One region of the Amycolatopsis sp. NPDC051373 genome, then DNA from elsewhere that is predicted to be linked to it. Evidence: riboswitches for the same ligand, from Rfam matches in the RefSeq annotation. Region 1 holds a riboswitch; the other holds the start of a gene.
What was found. A riboswitch is a leader RNA that binds a small molecule or an ion and turns the genes downstream of it on or off. The one in region 1 is predicted to bind thiamine pyrophosphate.
Positions count from the first base shown of each region.

Region 2: it holds a riboswitch for thiamine pyrophosphate, as region 1 does, so the genes downstream of both, AB0383_RS28220 (thiamine ABC transporter substrate-binding protein) here and thiO (glycine oxidase ThiO) in region 1, are expected to answer to the same signal.

Region 1 covers NZ_JBFBAE010000013.1:81,608-89,450, forward strand. The annotation lists gene AB0383_RS24850 (threonine/serine dehydratase) at 135-1,079, opposite strand; gene AB0383_RS24855 (hypothetical protein) at 1,234-2,025, shown strand; gene thiE (thiamine phosphate synthase) at 2,022-2,687, opposite strand; TPP riboswitch at 2,718-2,823, shown strand; gene thiO (glycine oxidase ThiO) at 2,817-3,893, shown strand; gene thiS (sulfur carrier protein ThiS) at 3,893-4,093, shown strand; gene AB0383_RS24875 (thiazole synthase) at 4,096-4,851, shown strand; gene AB0383_RS24880 (MarR family transcriptional regulator) at 5,532-5,963, shown strand; gene thiD (bifunctional hydroxymethylpyrimidine kinase/phosphomethylpyrimidine kinase) at 6,518-7,351, opposite strand; gene AB0383_RS24890 (phosphatidylinositol-specific phospholipase C domain-containing protein) at 7,465-7,843, shown strand, end outside.
Region 2 covers NZ_JBFBAE010000016.1:9,976-17,818, reverse strand. The annotation lists gene AB0383_RS28225 (iron ABC transporter permease) at 1-1,449, opposite strand, end outside; gene AB0383_RS28220 (thiamine ABC transporter substrate-binding protein) at 1,425-2,480, opposite strand; TPP riboswitch at 2,504-2,617, opposite strand; gene AB0383_RS28215 (4a-hydroxytetrahydrobiopterin dehydratase) at 2,651-2,938, shown strand; gene AB0383_RS28210 (hypothetical protein) at 3,525-3,842, shown strand; gene AB0383_RS28205 (putative T7SS-secreted protein) at 3,839-5,080, shown strand; gene AB0383_RS28200 (hypothetical protein) at 5,077-5,754, shown strand; gene AB0383_RS28195 (hypothetical protein) at 5,776-6,093, shown strand; gene AB0383_RS28190 (hypothetical protein) at 6,086-6,928, shown strand; gene AB0383_RS28185 (hypothetical protein) at 6,959-7,279, opposite strand; gene ychF (redox-regulated ATPase YchF) at 7,336-7,843, opposite strand, start outside.

The DNA.
Region 1 (7,843 bases):
TGAAGGCTCCGTACGGGGTGTGACACCCCAAGGCAACCGCGTCACCGTCCTCGGGAGAAGAAGAATCCTCCTGGCCTCTTGCCCGATTCTGCCCTCCTCAATGCTGCGGGTCCGCACGCGGATCCGACGAAACCTCAGGCGAGCAGGTCGGCCAGCATCGCGGGGTCGACGTTGCCGCCGGACACCACGGACACGGTCTTGCCGCCCGGCAGCTCGCCGGCGTGGTGCAGGAACGCGGCCGTGGCCGTGGCGCCGCTGGGCTCGGCCACGAGCCGGGCCCGGCGGGCCAGCACGCGCACGGCGTCGCGGATCTCGTCCTCGGTCACGGTGACGATGCCGTCCAGCACGTTCTGCAAGTGCGCGAACGTGAGGTCGGACGGCTGGGCGCGCAGGCCGTCGGCGATCGTGCGGGCCCGCCGGTCCATCGGCCACTCGACGCGCCGGCCGGCGCGCAGGCTCTCGGCGGTGTCGCCCGCCAGCTCGGGCTCGACGCCGATCACCTTCGCACCCGGGCACAGCGCCTTGATCGCCGTGCCGACGCCGGAGGCGAACCCGCCGCCGCTCACCGGCACGAGCACGGTGTCGACGTCCGGCAGGTCGATGGCGATTTCCAGGCCCGCGGTGCCCTGGCCGGCGATCACGTCGAGGTGGTCGAACGGCGGGATGAACGTGAGCCCGCGCTCGCGCGCCAGCTCGCTCGCGCGCGGCTCCTGGTCGGCGATCGGGACCTCCACCACCTCGGCACCCCAGCGTTTCGTGGCCTCGACCTTGAGCCGCGGCGCCACGTCCGGCACCACGATCACGGCCGGAACGCCGAACGCGTTCGCCGAGTAGGCGACCGCCTGCGCGTGGTTACCGCTCGAATACGCGACCACGCCGCGCGCACGTTGTGCGTCGTCGAGCGAGGCGATCGCGTTGTACGCGCCGCGGATCTTGAACGCGCCGATCTGTTGCAGGCTCTCGGGTTTGAGCCACAGCTGTCCTTCGGCCCAGGGCTGGCGCAGGAGCGGCGTGCGCACCGCGTGGTCGGCCACGCGCTTCGCCGCGGCCTCGATGTCGGAGATCGTCACCAATCGCATGTGGCGAGTATGTCAGGAAAGTGTGAGCCGTAGTCCATCCATTGTGGACGGTCGACGTGTCCTCGCTCACGGATGGGCAACGCGGGGAGTTCCTCGCGCGCCTTACTCGTTGAACGCAGTGGGGGAAGTCGCCGGGTACTAGTAGATCGGGATCATGAGTCAGCAGCAGGAAAAGACGTCGGAGCAGGGTGAGAAGAAGAGCTTCCGCCCCGCGCAGGTGGTGGCGACGGCACTTGCGGCCGTCACGGCCGCGTTGCTCGGTTCGACGCTCGGCGTGGCGGGCACCGTGGTGGGGGCCGGGGTGGCGAGCGTGATCACCACCGTCGGCGCCGAGCTGTACCTGCGCTCGCTGCAGCGCACGCGCGAAGCCGCGGTGAAGGCGCGCGCCGCGCTCGTCACGGCGGGGCAGCGCCGTGGCAGCAAGCCCGGGCTGTCGCCGGTGGACGACCCGGCGCAGATGCCGACCGTGCTCCTGCCGCTCGACCCGTCGGAGATGCCGACGGTGCGGATCTCGAAGCTGACCGCGCCGGCCGAGCCCGAGGAATCCTTCGGCGACAAGCTGCGGAAGCTGCGCTGGCCGATCATCATCGGCACGAGCGTGGTCGCCACCGCTATCGCCATCGCCGTGATGGTCGGCGTCGAACTGGCCACCAAGGGCGGCGTCGGTGGCGGGTTCGTCTACCACGGCAACTCGGGCACGAGCCAGCAGCAGAAGCAGGACGACAGCCCGCCCGCGACGTCGGAGAACAGCCCGCCGCCCAGCGAGACCCAGTCGAACACCCCGCCGCCCTCGACCTCGTCTTCGAGCACGTCCACCAGCGAAAGCCCGACGTCTTCAAGCAGCTCGGACAGCGCCCCGCCGCCTTCGAGCACGGGTGGGGCGCCGTCGACCACGCCGAGCGCGCCACAGACGAAGGGCGCGCCCTCGGGCACGCCGAGCCCCTAGCCGAGCTGGGTCTTCAACGCCTGCGCCGCCGCCTTCGGGTCTTCCGCGTCGGTGATGGCGCGGACCACGACGATCCGCGTCGCGCCGGCCGCCAGCACCTCCGGCAGCCGTTCGGTGTCGATGCCGCCGATCGCGAACCACGGCCGGTCGGTACCGGTTTTCGCGGTGGCCCGAACGAGGTCCAGGCCCGGTGCGTACCGGCCGGGTTTGGTCGGCGTCGGCCAGCACGGGCCGGTGCAGAAGTAGTCCACGCCGTCCTCTGCTGCGGCCGCCGTGGCCTGCTGAGGCGAGTGCGTGGAGCGGCCGATCACGACGTCGTCGCCCAGAATGCGGCGCGCGAGCGGCACGGGGATGTCGTCCTGGCCCAGGTGCAGCACGTCGGCTCCCACGGCGAGTGCGACGTCGGCGCGGTCGTTGACCGACAGCAGCGCACCGTGGCGCGCGCACGCTTCGGCGAGCACCTCGAGCGCCGCGATCTCCTGCGCGGCCTCGAGTGGGGCCCCGTTGGTCTTGTCCCGCAGCTGCACGATGTCGACGCCGCCGGCCAGCGCCGCGTCGATGAACTCGGCGAGGTCGCCGCGCGACGAGCGGGCGTCGGTGCACAGGTACAGCCGCGAATCGGCCAGGCGGGTGCGGATCTGTGATCCGGTCAGGGCGGGCATGGCGGGCACGTTACCCGCGCGCTACGGTGGGGTGGTCCGCACGGGAGCCCGAGGCACGGGCTGAGAGGGAGCTGCCGCTCCGACCGTGGAACCTGATCCGGGTCATGCCGGCGCAGGGAGCGTGATTCCATGAATGAGACCCTCACCGTCGTCGGCGGCGGTGTCATCGGCCTGTCCGCGGCTTGGCGCGCGGCGGCCCGCGGCCATCGCGTCACGGTGGTCGATCCGGCCCCCGCGCGCGGCGCGTCCTGGCTGGCCGGCGGCATGCTCGCGCCGGTCACGGAGGCGTGGCCGGGCGAGGAGCACGTGCTCCGCCTGGGCGAGGAGTCGCTGCGGCGCTGGCCCGCGTTCGCGCGGGACCTCGCGGCCGAGGGCACGGACCCTGGGCTCGCTTCGCACGGCACGATCGTGGTCGCGTTCGACAGCGCCGACGCCGGGCACCTCGACATCCTCGCGGAGTACCTGACGTCCCTGGGCCGGGACGTCGAGCGGCTCACCGGGCGGGCGGCGCGGCGGCTCGCGCCCGGCCTAGGTGCGGTGCGCAGCGGGCTGCACGTGCCGGGTGACCTGGCTGTCGACAACCGGAAGCTGCTGACGGCGCTGCTCTCCGCGTGCGCGAAGCGGGGGGTTGAGTTCTCTTCGTTGCGGATCACTTCGCTCGACGACGTGACCGGTCCCGTCGTTCTCGCTGCCGGCGCGTGGACGGGCAAGCTGCACCCGCTGCTGGCCGACGCCGTGCGGCCGCTCAAGGGCGAGATCCTGCGACTGCGGCCGCGTCGGGGCTGCCTGCCGCCCCCGCCGTACACGGTGCGCGCGATGGTGGAGGGCCGGCCGATCTACCTCGTGCCGCGCGCTGACGGCGAGCTGGTGCTCGGTGCGACGCAGTACGAAGCGGGCTTCGACGAGACCGTGACCGCGCGTGGCGTGCGGGAGCTGCTGGAAGGCGGCGAACGGATCCTGCCGGGCATCACGGAGTACGAGCTCGTCGAGATCGCGGCCGGGCTGCGCGCGGGGAGCCGCGATGCGCTGCCGTACATCGGGGAGCTCAGCGAAGGCGTGTACGCGGCGACGGGGCACCACCGCAACGGTCTGCTGATGGCCCCCGTGACCGCCGACGCCGTGGTCGCGTGGCTGGCCGGCGAGGCCCCACCGGACGAGATCGGGGCGGCCGCGCCCGCCCGTTTGCTGCAGAAGGAGCGAGTCTGATGGAGATCAAGGTCAACGGGAGCTGGCGCGAGTTCCCCGACGGCGCCACCGTGTCCGAGGTGCTCGACGCACTCGACGTGACCCGCCAGGGCGTGGCCGTCGCGGTGAACGGCGAGGTCGTGCGCCGGGGCGAGTGGGAGGCGTCGGTGGTGCCGAAGGGCGCGAACATCGACGTGCTGACCGCGGTGCAGGGAGGCTGACGATGGACGACGCTCTGGTCATCGGCGAACACAAGCTGTCGTCGAGGCTGATCATCGGGACCGGTGGCGCCGGAAACCTGTCGGTGCTGGAACGCGCGCTGGTCGCGTCGGGCACCGAGCTGACGACGGTCGCCATGCGCAAGGCCGACGCCGACGGCGGCACCGGTGTGCTCGGCCTCGTGCGACGCCTCGGGATCAAGCTTCTGCCCAACACCGCAGGCTGCCGCACCGCCGCGGAGGCCGTGCTGACCGCGCAGCTGGCCCGCGAGGCGCTCGACACGGACCTCATCAAACTCGAGGTCCACGCCGACGACCGCACCCTGCTACCCGACCCGTTCGAAACCTTGGACGCCGCGGAACAACTGGCGGCCGACGGCTTCACTGTGCTCGCGTACACCAACGACGACCCCGTGCTCGCTCTTCGGCTCGAGGAGGCGGGCTGCGCCGCCGTGATGCCGCTCGGCGCCCCCATCGGCACGGGCCTCGGCATCCGCAACCCGCACAACATCGAGCTCATCGTCGCGCGCGCCATGGTCCCCGTCATTCTCGACGCGGGCATCGGCACCGCTTCCGACGCCTGCCTCGCCATGGAACTCGGCTGCGACGCGGTCCTGCTGTCCACCGCCGTGACGCGCGCCAAGGACCCGGAACGCATGGCCGCGGCCATGCGCGCGGGCGTCGAGGCGGGCCGCCTGGCCCGCGACGCGGGCCGGGTACCGCAGCGCTTCTGGGCGCACGCATCGAGCCCGCCCCGCTGACGGCTGCCGCGCGTGCGCGGTGCAGGTGGGCGACGGCGCGATGGCGAGTTGGGTGCGGCTGTGGAGCTCGCGCGCTTCCGCCCTGCTGGCGGCTGCGGTGCGTGCGCGGTGCAGGTGGGCCATGGCGCGATGGCGAGTTGGGTGCGGCTGTGGAGCCTGCGCGCTTCCGCTCCGCTGACGGCTGCCGTGCTGGTGCCGGCGCAGGTGGGCCACGGGCACGACGCTGAACTGGGTGCCTCGGCGGAGCCCACTCGCCGACGGGATGCGGTCCGTGCTGGGGTGACCCGGCGACTTCGCGGGCCGGTTCGCCGCGAGCCGCCCCACGTGTGCAATCGGCGCTGATTGCGGAGGGCCGCTCTCGGTGAAGGCTGCCGGCCGCGTCGGCGGCGCCGGACCGGTCGGCGGCGGATGTGGCGGCCGGCAAGCCGGACCGCGCGTCGCGATCGGCGTCGGACGCGGCGGCGGAATGCCATCCCGGCCTCGGCGGCTGTGCGTAGGCGGCTCGTTTCGCCCTGCCGGGGTAAACGCGGGTAAGCCGCCTGGTGCAAGTGGGCCGCGTTTGCCGACCCGGTTGGTGATTTCGTCCGCGCTTAACGCTGAACGTGCACCGTCAGGCCTTATGGTGGACGACACCTTTCCGGCGCAAAGGCGGCGGGCAACAGCGGTAGGAGGAGCCAGCCGTGACTCTATCCTCGGTCCAGGACGTCTCGGGCAGGTTGTACTTGGCCGTGGGACGGCTGTCGCGCTCGTTGCGGCAGGCGGGGGTCCCCGGGCCCGGCCACGGCGCGATCTCGGCCCTTGCCACGCTCGTCCACTTCGGTCAGCTGCGCCTCGGTGACCTCGCCGCGAAGGAGGGCGTCGCGGCGGCCACGATGTCGCGCATAATCGCCACCCTCGTCGAGGCGGGCTACGTCACGCGCGAATCCGACCCCGTCGACCGCCGAGCCTGGCTCGCCCGAGCGACGGAGGAGGGCGAGCGGCTCGTGTCCGGCGTGCGGTCCACCCGCGTGCAGGAGCTGAACCGCCGCCTCGACAAGCTGAGCCCGGAATACCGCGAGGCCCTCACGATCGCGTTGCCGGCCCTGGAAGCCCTGATCTCCGACGACAGCTAGCTGCCGCGGCGCGCCCATGGTTACCACTTCCGGACGGGAAGGCACTGCGGGTGTGAGCTCGTCAGCGCACGAGCAACGCCAGGCGCCTCCTCGCGGGCGGTCGCCTCGCGCTCGGCCGACCGCGGCCAGAACTGGTCCGCCAAACACCTGACACAACTTGTCGCGACCACCGACCACCGACCACCAGCCCGCAGGACTGCTGCTGCGCCGCCGCCCGGAGAGACAACGTGCCCCCACCCTCCCAAGGGGGGCGTCCCTGTTCCAGTCTACCGAGGTCGGCGGCCCGAAAACGGGGTTCGGCGAATCTGTGGACAACGTCGGGACGGGCGTTGGGGCTGTGGACAAATCAGCGGTTTGGCGGCACTCGCGCCCGACGATGTGGTAGTCGGCAAAGCCCTAGTGGGCCAATCCCGCGATCCTCTTCGGCGCCGACGCGTGCTCTACGCGGCCTGCGAAATCTTCGGCACGGGCGCGCTCCGCTGGGCCTGTGAAGCCGAATCCGGCTTCACAGGCAACGGCTCCAACAGCACCGACGCCATCGCCGCGGCAACCGGCTAACGGTCCTCCGGCGCCAGCCGCCAGAACGCCGACACCGGCCCCACCTTCGCCCCCATCGGGTACGAGTGTTCGACCGCGCGCGACACGAACCACTTGCCGTACCTGGCGGCCTCCACGACCGACATCCCCTTCGCCAGCCCGGCCGTCAGCGCCGACGCCATGGTGTCGCCGGCGCCGTGGGTGTGCGGGGTGTTGAAGCGCGGGCCGGGCAGCTCCACGAACGTCGAGCCGTCGAAGAGCAGGTCGACGCACTCCGGGTCGGACACGAGGTGGCCGCTCTTCACGAGCACGTACTTCGGCCCCAGCCGGTGCAGCGCCACGGCCGCGGTGTGCATGCCCTCGCGGTCGGTCACGGTCAGGCCGGTCAGCAGGCGCACCTCGTCGAGGTTCGGCGTCAGCACGGTCGCGCGCGGCAGCAGCTCCTCGCGCAGCGCGGACAGCCCGTCGGCGTCGAAGAGCGGGTGGCCGGTCATCGACGCCGCCACCGGGTCGACCACGAACGGCACCTCGTGATCGCGTCCGATGCCCGCGTTGTCGCAAGCCGTCGCCACGGCGTGGATGATCTGCGCCGACGCGAGCATGCCCGTTTTCGCCGCCCCCACACCCATGTCCGACGCGACGGCCTCGATCTGGCCGCCGACGACGTGCGGCGGGATGCCCGCGCGATCGTGGACTCCCAACGTGTTCTGCACCGTCACGGCCGTCACGGCGACGAGCCCGTGCACCCCACAAGTGAGGAATGTCCGCAAATCAGCCTGGAGTCCGGCTGCGCCACCGGAGTCGGAACCGGCGATGGTCAACGCCGACGGCGGGCTCGGGATTTCAGTCATGGGCACTTTCCGACTTCTGGTCTAGTCCATTTGGTCAGCTGTCCTTCATCCACAGTCCATCACGGTGGCACAGTGTGAGTGCCATCGCACTATCGGTGGGTGAAGGGGTCAGGATGAAACTCGCTTCAGTGGTCGTGACGGTCGGTGCGCTCGTCGCCGCGTCGTTGTCCGGGGCAGCCGTCGCGAACGCGGACAGCCCGAAACTTTCGCACGTGACCACGGTCGGCGTGCACAACACCTACGACCCGGCGGCGTACCCGTTCCTTGCGCAGGCGCTGGACAACGGCTCGTCGCTGATCGAGCTCGACGTGTGGCCGGACTTCATCACGCACGAGTGGAAGGTCAGCCACTCGAACCCGTTGGGCAACAGCAACAACTGCGTCGCGGCGTCGACGACGGCCGATCTCTACAAGGGCGGCACGAACAAGAATCTGGAGTACTGCCTCGACGACATCCGCATCTGGCTCGCGGCCCACTCGGACCACACGCCGC
Region 2 (7,843 bases), on a different contig from region 1:
CGTGGCGCCGAACTCGCCGAGCGCCACCACGTAGCCGAACCCGGCGGCCGCGACGAGCGAACGCGCGGTGAGCGGCAGGTCGATCTCGCGCCACACGCGCGCCGGGCTCGCCCCGAGCGTGGCCGCGGCTTGGCGCAGCCGCACGTCGACGGCGCGCAGCACCGGCAGGATCATCCGCACGACCAGCGGGATGATCACCAGCGCCTGCGCGAGCGGAACGAGCAGCGGTGACGTGCGCAGGTCGCCGGGCAGCGCGTCAAGCGTCACGAGGTAACCGAAGCCGACCGTCACGGCGGAGACGCCGAGCGGCAGCATGAGGGCGGCGTCCATCGTCTCGCCCATGCCGCGGGCGAGGCGGCCGGGTGCGCGTCGCAGGGCGACGAGCACCACGCTGGCCAGCACGCCGACCGTCATCGCGAGCAGCGTCGCGTCGGTGGCCGCGGCGAGCGAGTTCTTGGCGGCGACCCAGCCGCTGACCTGCAGCGCGTCGTCCGTGCCGGTGCTCGCGAGCGCGCGGAAGCCGGCGAGGCTCCACCCGTCCGGTGTGGACACCGACTCCACCAGCAGCGCGACGATCGGCGTCATCAGCAGCGCGATCACGACCGTGGCGGCACCGACCGTCCACCACTCGCCTTTTCTCGGCCGCCGGGGAGCGGACTGCTTGAGCTTCACGGCGTTCTCGCGGCGGCGTCGGGCCATCGCGCCGAGTGCGAGCGCGGCGAGGACGGCGGCGAACTGGATGAGCGACAGCGCGGCCGCTCCGGAGAGGTCCAGCAGGTCGACCGTGCGCAGATAGATCTCGGTCTCGAGCGTGCGGTAGCGGCCGCCGCCGAGGATGAGCACCACGCCGAAACTGGTGGCGCAGAACAGGAACACGACCGCCGCGGCCGACGCGACGGCCGGGCCGAGCGCAGGCAACGTCACCGTGCGGAAGGCCCGCCACGGCGAGGCCCCCAGCGCGCGGGCGGCCTCCGTCGCCCGCGGGTCGAGGTGGCTCCACAGCCCGGCCACGGTCCGGGCGACCACGGCGACGTTGAAAAACGCGTTCGCCAGGACCAGCGGCAACACGCCGCCGTCGGGCCACAACGCGCGGAACGCGAGACCGACGACCACCGTCGGCAACACGAACGGCACCAGCACCAGCGTGCGCGCCAGCCCGACGCCCGGCAGCTTCACGCGCGCGAGCACATACGCCACCGGCAGCCCCGCGACCACGGCGACGACCGTCGAAGCGGCGGCGCTGACCAGCGTGAACGCGGCGAGCTGCCACGTCTGCGCGTCGGCCAGGACGGTGTCCACGCCGCCCGCCGAGAAGCCGCGGCCGAGGATCGCGACGACCGGCCAGGCGAAGAACAGGACCAGGAACGCGACGGGCAGCAGTCCGAGCAGCGCCAGGCCCGCCGTGCGCGCGGTCTGCGCCTGCGTTACGCGCCCATGAGCGAGCGCCATTCACCGATCCACTTCTCACGGCCGGCCTGGATCTGGTCGGCGGGCAGAGTCGCGGGGTCCTGCGGCAGCGGCGCGGCCGCGGCCCAGCCGGCGGGCAGGTCGACGCCCTCGCGGGCCGGGTAGACGTACATGTTGGCCGCGACCGTCGCCTGGAACTGCTGCGAGAGCAGGAAGTCGACCACCTTCTGGGCCTGCGGCACCTGCTTGGTGTTCGCGAGGACGCCGGCGTACTCGATCTGGCGGAAGCACGTGTCGAGCAGCGCCTTGGTGCGCGGCTTGCCGTCGTCACCGATCTCGGCGGCCGGCGAGGACGCGTACGAGACCACGATCGGGCGCGGGCCCTTGCCCGAGGAGCCGGAGAAGTTCTTCGTATAGGCCTCTTCCCAGCCGCTGTCGACCTTGACGCCGTTGGCCTTGAGCTTGGCCCAGTAGTCGTGCCAGCCCTGCTCGCCGTACTTCGCCACGGTGCCCAGCAGGAACGCCAGCCCGGGCGACGCCGTGGCGGGGCTCTCGGCGACGGTGAGGTCCTTGTACTTCGGGTCGGCGAGGTCGTCGTACGTCTTGGGTTCGGGCAGGTGCTTGCTCGCGAAGTACGCGGGGTCGATGTTGACGCAGACGTCGCCGACATCGACGGCACTCAGGCGGTGCTGCGGGTCCACCGAGTACCGCTGCGGCCCGCGGTCGGCCTCGGGGCTCGTGTAGGCCTGGAAGACGCCTTCGTTCAGCGCGCGCGAGGCGAACGTGTTGTCGACGCCGAACGCGACGTCGCCGATCGGGTTGGCCTTGGTGAGCACCAGCTTGTTGGTGAGCTCCCCCGCGTCGCCCGACTTGAGGATCTTGAGCTTGATCCCGGACTGGCGCTGGAACGCGTCGAGCACGTCCTGCGGCGCGACGAACGAGTCGTGGGTGACGAGCGTGACCGTCGGGGTCTGCTGGGCGTCGCCGCCCGAGCCGCCGGACAGCGAGCACGCGCTCGCCAGCACCGTGACCGTGGCCAGGCCCAGCACCGTGCGTGCGGTCCGCGGAATCATCTGCCCTCCTGCACTTCGCCGTGAGCAAGGAGAGCAGGCCTCCCTGCGCCGGCATGATCCGGAATCAGGTGCGAACGGTCGCGGGTCTCGGGCACCCGCCTCTCAGCCCGGCGTACCGGACTCCCGTGGCAACCGTGCAGCGTAGCCCAAACGGGTTCACCATTGGACACATGGCGCAACTACTGAGCGATTCCGAGATCTCGTCCGCCCTGGCCACCGTGCCCGACTGGCAGCGCGACGGCGCCACGATCACCCGTTCGGTGACCCTGTCTTCCTTCCCGAACGCCGTGGCCTACGTCGTCCGCGTCGCCGAACTCGCCGAGGCCGCCGACCACCACCCGGACATCGACATCCGCTGGCGCACGGTGACCTTCCGCCTCTCCACCCATTCCGAAGGCGGCCTCACCTCGAAGGACTTCGCGCTCGCCGGCCAGATCGACGCCGCGCTCACCGTGTGACGCGCCCTACTGTCGCGACACCTTCCGCGGTCTGAGACGTCCCCTCTTCGTACGTTCCACGAGGAGGGATCTCTTTCCATGACCCAGGCAATCGTCGTCGGCACCATCGCGTTCACCCTGATGGTGGCCTCCGCCGGCGCGGTCCTGTGGCGCACTTTCCGCGCCCACCGTGATCTCGACCACAGGCCGTAACACCACCCTTGATCAGCGCGCTATCCCAGCGGAATCCGCCCGCCCCGCCCCCGCTAGGACACGCGATGAACAACTCGCCCACCACCCTGTCCGCCACCCAGCGCGCCTGGATCACGATGTTCGCCACGGCGTTCACGCTGGCGGTTCTGGTGGTGCTCGGCCTGCTCGGCTGAGCCTTCTTTCGCCCTCGGGACTCGTCACCCTCGGCGCGCACATGCAGCCGCCTCGATGAGATACCCCCTCACTTTGTCGTGAATTCAGTCCACACCTTCACCGGACCTGGCGAATCAGCACCAGAAACGCCCGATTTTGACTAAGGTGGGCCTTTCGTCGGCTGCTGGCGCCTGCCGACGAACAGGACTGGACATCGCGATGCCCGAGGGGGGACCTCGACATGCCCGACTTCACCGTCGACATCGGCGGTTTGCAGGCGCTCGGCAAGAATCTCGACCGCGTCGGCGAGAACATCGAGCAGGCCACCAAACGCATGGAGGACGTCGGTCCGGACTCGATCGGCCCGGACGATCTCGACGAAGCCTGTGCCGATTTCACATCGGACTGGGCCGGAGGGCTGAAGAAGATCAAGGAAGCCGTCTCCGGCATCAAGGGCGGCCTCGACAACGCGGTTCAAGGCTATGCCGAACTGGAAGAAGGTCTCAAGGGATCACTCCAGCACATGGCCGCCAAGATCGAGGAGGCGACCGCTGGATGAGCGACGCCGACTACCCGTCTCTCCGGTTCGAGCCGGCGCGCGGCAATGTGAGCACAGTTCGTGAACTGGCCAGGCAAATCAGCGACACGGCCACCTACACGGACGAAGCCTTCAACGTGCTGAAATCCATCCAGGACAAGAAAGACGTCTGGACCGGTGATGCCGCCGAAGCATTCGCCGGGAAGCTCGACCAGCTACCCGAGTACCTCGACAAAGGCCAGAAATCGTTGGCACTGGCCGGCAAAGCTCTTGCCGATTGGTCCGACCGGCTCGACGCGCACCAGCAAAAGGCAAAGCAGCTGGAAGAGGAGTGTCGGAAAGCTCTCGGTGACGCCGAGGCGAAGAACTCCGCCGCGGAGTCCGCCCGAGACCTTGCACTGCAGCAGCCTGACAACGCCACGATGCACAACGAGGCGACGGACAAGATCAGCGCGGCCAACGCCGCTTGGGCCAGGGTGGAAGATCTCCGCAGGCAGGCCGAAGACGTGCGTGATGCATGGGAAGACGACGCGGACACCTGCGCGGACGCTCTCAAAGATGCCGCGGAGGAGGCTCCCAAGGAGTCGTTCTGGGATTCGCTCGGCAGCATGTTCGACGACATCGGGGGATGGTTCAAGGACCACCTCGGCGATATCGGGGACATCGCGGGCATCGTGTCCGCCGTGGCCGGTGCGCTGGCGTTCATCCCCGTTCTGACCCCGATTTGCGGGCCGATCGCCCTTGGTGCAGGCGCCGTCGCACTGGCCGCGCACGGCGCGGACATGGTGGTCAACGAGAAGTACGACGACCCGAACGCCTGGGTCTCGCTCGGCGGCGACGTTGTGGGGCTGATCCCCGGCATCGGCGCGGTGTCGAAGGGGTTCAACGCCGCAGGTGACGCCGTCGCCGGTGTCGACCGGCTGGTCGACGTCACCAGGGCCGGTGGCGCCCTGAGCACCGCGAGCGACGCCGCGGCGGCGGGCGGGCGCGCGTTCGCCGACGAAATGCCGCGAGTGATCAGCGAGATGAAGGACCCGAGCAAGGCCGCGCAGTGGCTGGCGGACAAGGCGATGGGCACCGGAGCGCTCACTGACCCCGCGCTGACGCAGAACGTCGCGAAGGCGTTCGAAGGCGGAACCAACGTCGCTTTGCAAGTGCCGTCGGCAGCGGGCCTGTTCGACACGCACGACGCCACGACCGATGCCAAGAACGCAGCCGGCTGGGGCGGTTTGGCCACCGGCATCCTGACCGCGAGGTGAGCGTGGGAATCTCGGATCTGCTCAATCCCGGACGCACCGAGGCGCCGCTGGCCTTCAAGGTGCTGGAACAGTTACACGAGATCGACCTGACGGAGAATCCGGAGATCAGGGTTCGGCGGAATTACGACCGGCTCCGGGCATCGTTGCACGGGCTCACCGAGCGTCAAGCACTGCATCTCGCCTACAGCCAGGAATACCTGATCGCCGAGCTGAACGACCACGGCGGCGTCTACCTGGGACTGTGCTGCGCTCGGTCCGAGACCGACCCCCACCGGATAGTCACCGCTCAGTTTTCAGTCACCGTCCAGGCTGCGGACCTGCACGCGGAACGTCCGCTCGCCGGCGCGGCAGGAGGTCTGCGCACGCCCGGCTCTCCACGTGAAGTGGTGCTGGAGCGGTTTCCCGCGGGTGACGGTCTGATCGTCGCCGAGGAGCTGTTGGTGACTGTGCCGTTCGGCCCGCTCGGCGAACCGGCTCCTGCCGAGCACCGGGTCCGTCAAGCACAGGTCAGCTTCGCGTGCCCAGACCGACGTCGGATTACCACGTTCGGCCTGTCCAGCGAGAGTCTCGATGACTGGCCGTACCTGATGGAGATCCTCAACGGGATCGTGAACAGCGTGTCGTTCACCGATCCGTCGTCGACCAAATCGATCAACGCCACACTAGATGCGTGAATCCATGATGACGAGGAGGGCATGGTGACGAACGTGATCGGCGCGAGCGTGGTCGCCCTGGTCGCGCTGAGTCTGCTCGCCGACCGGCTGCGCCGGCGTACCCAGCGGCTGGGCAAAGCCGTCGAGCAGGTGCACCGCGAGCTGGCGAAACTGCGTCCGGGGTCCGACACGGCGTTGGTCGCCGTGTGGTCGGCGCACCCGTTGAGCGACCACATGATCAAAGAGCTGGCCACCGCTCGCGGCTACCGGTACGTCGGCGAGCGGATGACCTACAACGGAGCACGCGGCCTCGAGTTCAAGCCGCCTCAGCAGCGACGGAAGCTGTCACTGGATGTCTGACAAGGTCGCGAACTCCATCGCACTCTGGCTGCTGCTGCCCGCGCTGTCGCTGGTCGTGCTGGTCCTCGCCGCGCAGGTGGCCGGCACACCGCGGGCGACCCGGCGGCGCCGTCGCGAAAGTCAGCTGTGCCGGCTGCAAAGCCTCGGCTCCGGCACTTCGCTGGACCTCGACTGGCTGGAGTATCGGGAGATCCCCAAAGCCGAGCTGCTGGACGTGCTCGGCGGGCAGGGCTGGATGTTGTGCGCTGAAGACGTCGGCGATACAGCCTGGACACTGCACTTCACTCGGCGAACCGAGCCTGCCGAGGTCGGCAGTGCGCGTACTCGCTTGGCGGGTGAGCTGGCCGCTGCCGAGCCGGACGTCCAGGGCCGCTACCTCCTGGACGCCAGTCAGTACCCGGCCATCCCATTGAACGACGTCCGCCGCGCCGCAGAATCCGCGGGCTGGGAAGTACGCCGAGTGGCACAAGACAGCGCGCGCCCCAGCCTGGAGCTCGCCCGGCCCGGAACGACCTCCGTCCACGACCTCACTGACGGACCGTTCACGGTCGCCGGCGAACCACCATCGGCCGCAGCGTTGGACGCCGCCCGGCAGAAGCACAAGCTCTACGCACAGCAATTCGCCAGGCAGGTGAGGCTTGCATTGTTCTACGGCTTCGTCGGTGTCTTCATCTTCGTCGGCACGCTCACTTCTGCCGATGGCAGCACGTTCTGGCTGCTCCTCGCCGTGTCAGCGATCGTGCTCGCGCTCTGCGGCCTGGCCGTGACGAAAGCCGCCACGGTCCGACAGCGCCGGCGCACGGAGCTGGGCGAAATCCTCGATGAGAACGTCTGACCGAGCGAACAGGGCTCACCTGACCTCCGGTCAACTGGCGTGGGTCGGCGCCATCGCCTCCATGCGCTGGAACGCCAGTTCGGCGATCCGCAGGAGCCGCGCGTAGTACGGCCGCCCTGCTTCGGGGAACTCGGCGAGCGAGTCCTGCAGTCTTGCCTCGCATTCCGCGAGCCAGTTCCACCGGTCATCCGCCGGCAATTCTCCGCGAGACACCCGCTCCGACGGCGCGTAGATGTCGGCGTCGATCATCACAGCGCACACCGAGCCGTAGTCCCGGCCCCGCACGACCTCGGGAGCGGGGAACGGCGCCGCGCGGTGCTCGGCGAGGGCGGCCTCCAGTTCGCGGATCACCGGGTCAATTTAGAGTTTCCACGCCGGAACAAGGACCGCGTTTACGGAGAGCAGGCTCAGACGTTGAACCTAAACTCAACCACATCGCCATCCGCCATCAGATAATCCTTGCCCTCCATCCGCACCTTCCCCGCGGCGCGCGCGGCGGCCATCGAGCCGGCCTCCATCAAGTCGGCGTAGGACACGATCTCCGCCTTGATGAAGCCGCGCTCGAAGTCCGTGTGGATGACGCCCGCGGCTTGGGGGGCGGTGGCGCCCTGGGGGATCGTCCAGGCGCGGGATTCCTTGGGGCCGGCGGTGAGGTAGGTCTGCAGGCCGAGGGTGTGGAAGCCGGCGCGGGCGAGGGCGTTGAGGCCCGGCTCGGCCTGGCCCACGGACTCCAGCAGCTCGCGCACGGACTCCTCGTCGTCGAGTTCCAGCAGCTCGGATTCGACCTTCGCGTCGAGGAAGACAGCGTCGGCGGGGGCGACGAGCTTCTCCAGCTCGTCGCGGCGACCGGAATCCGTCAGCACGCCCTCGTCGGCGTTGAAGACGTACAGGAACGGCTTCGTCGTCAGCAGGCTC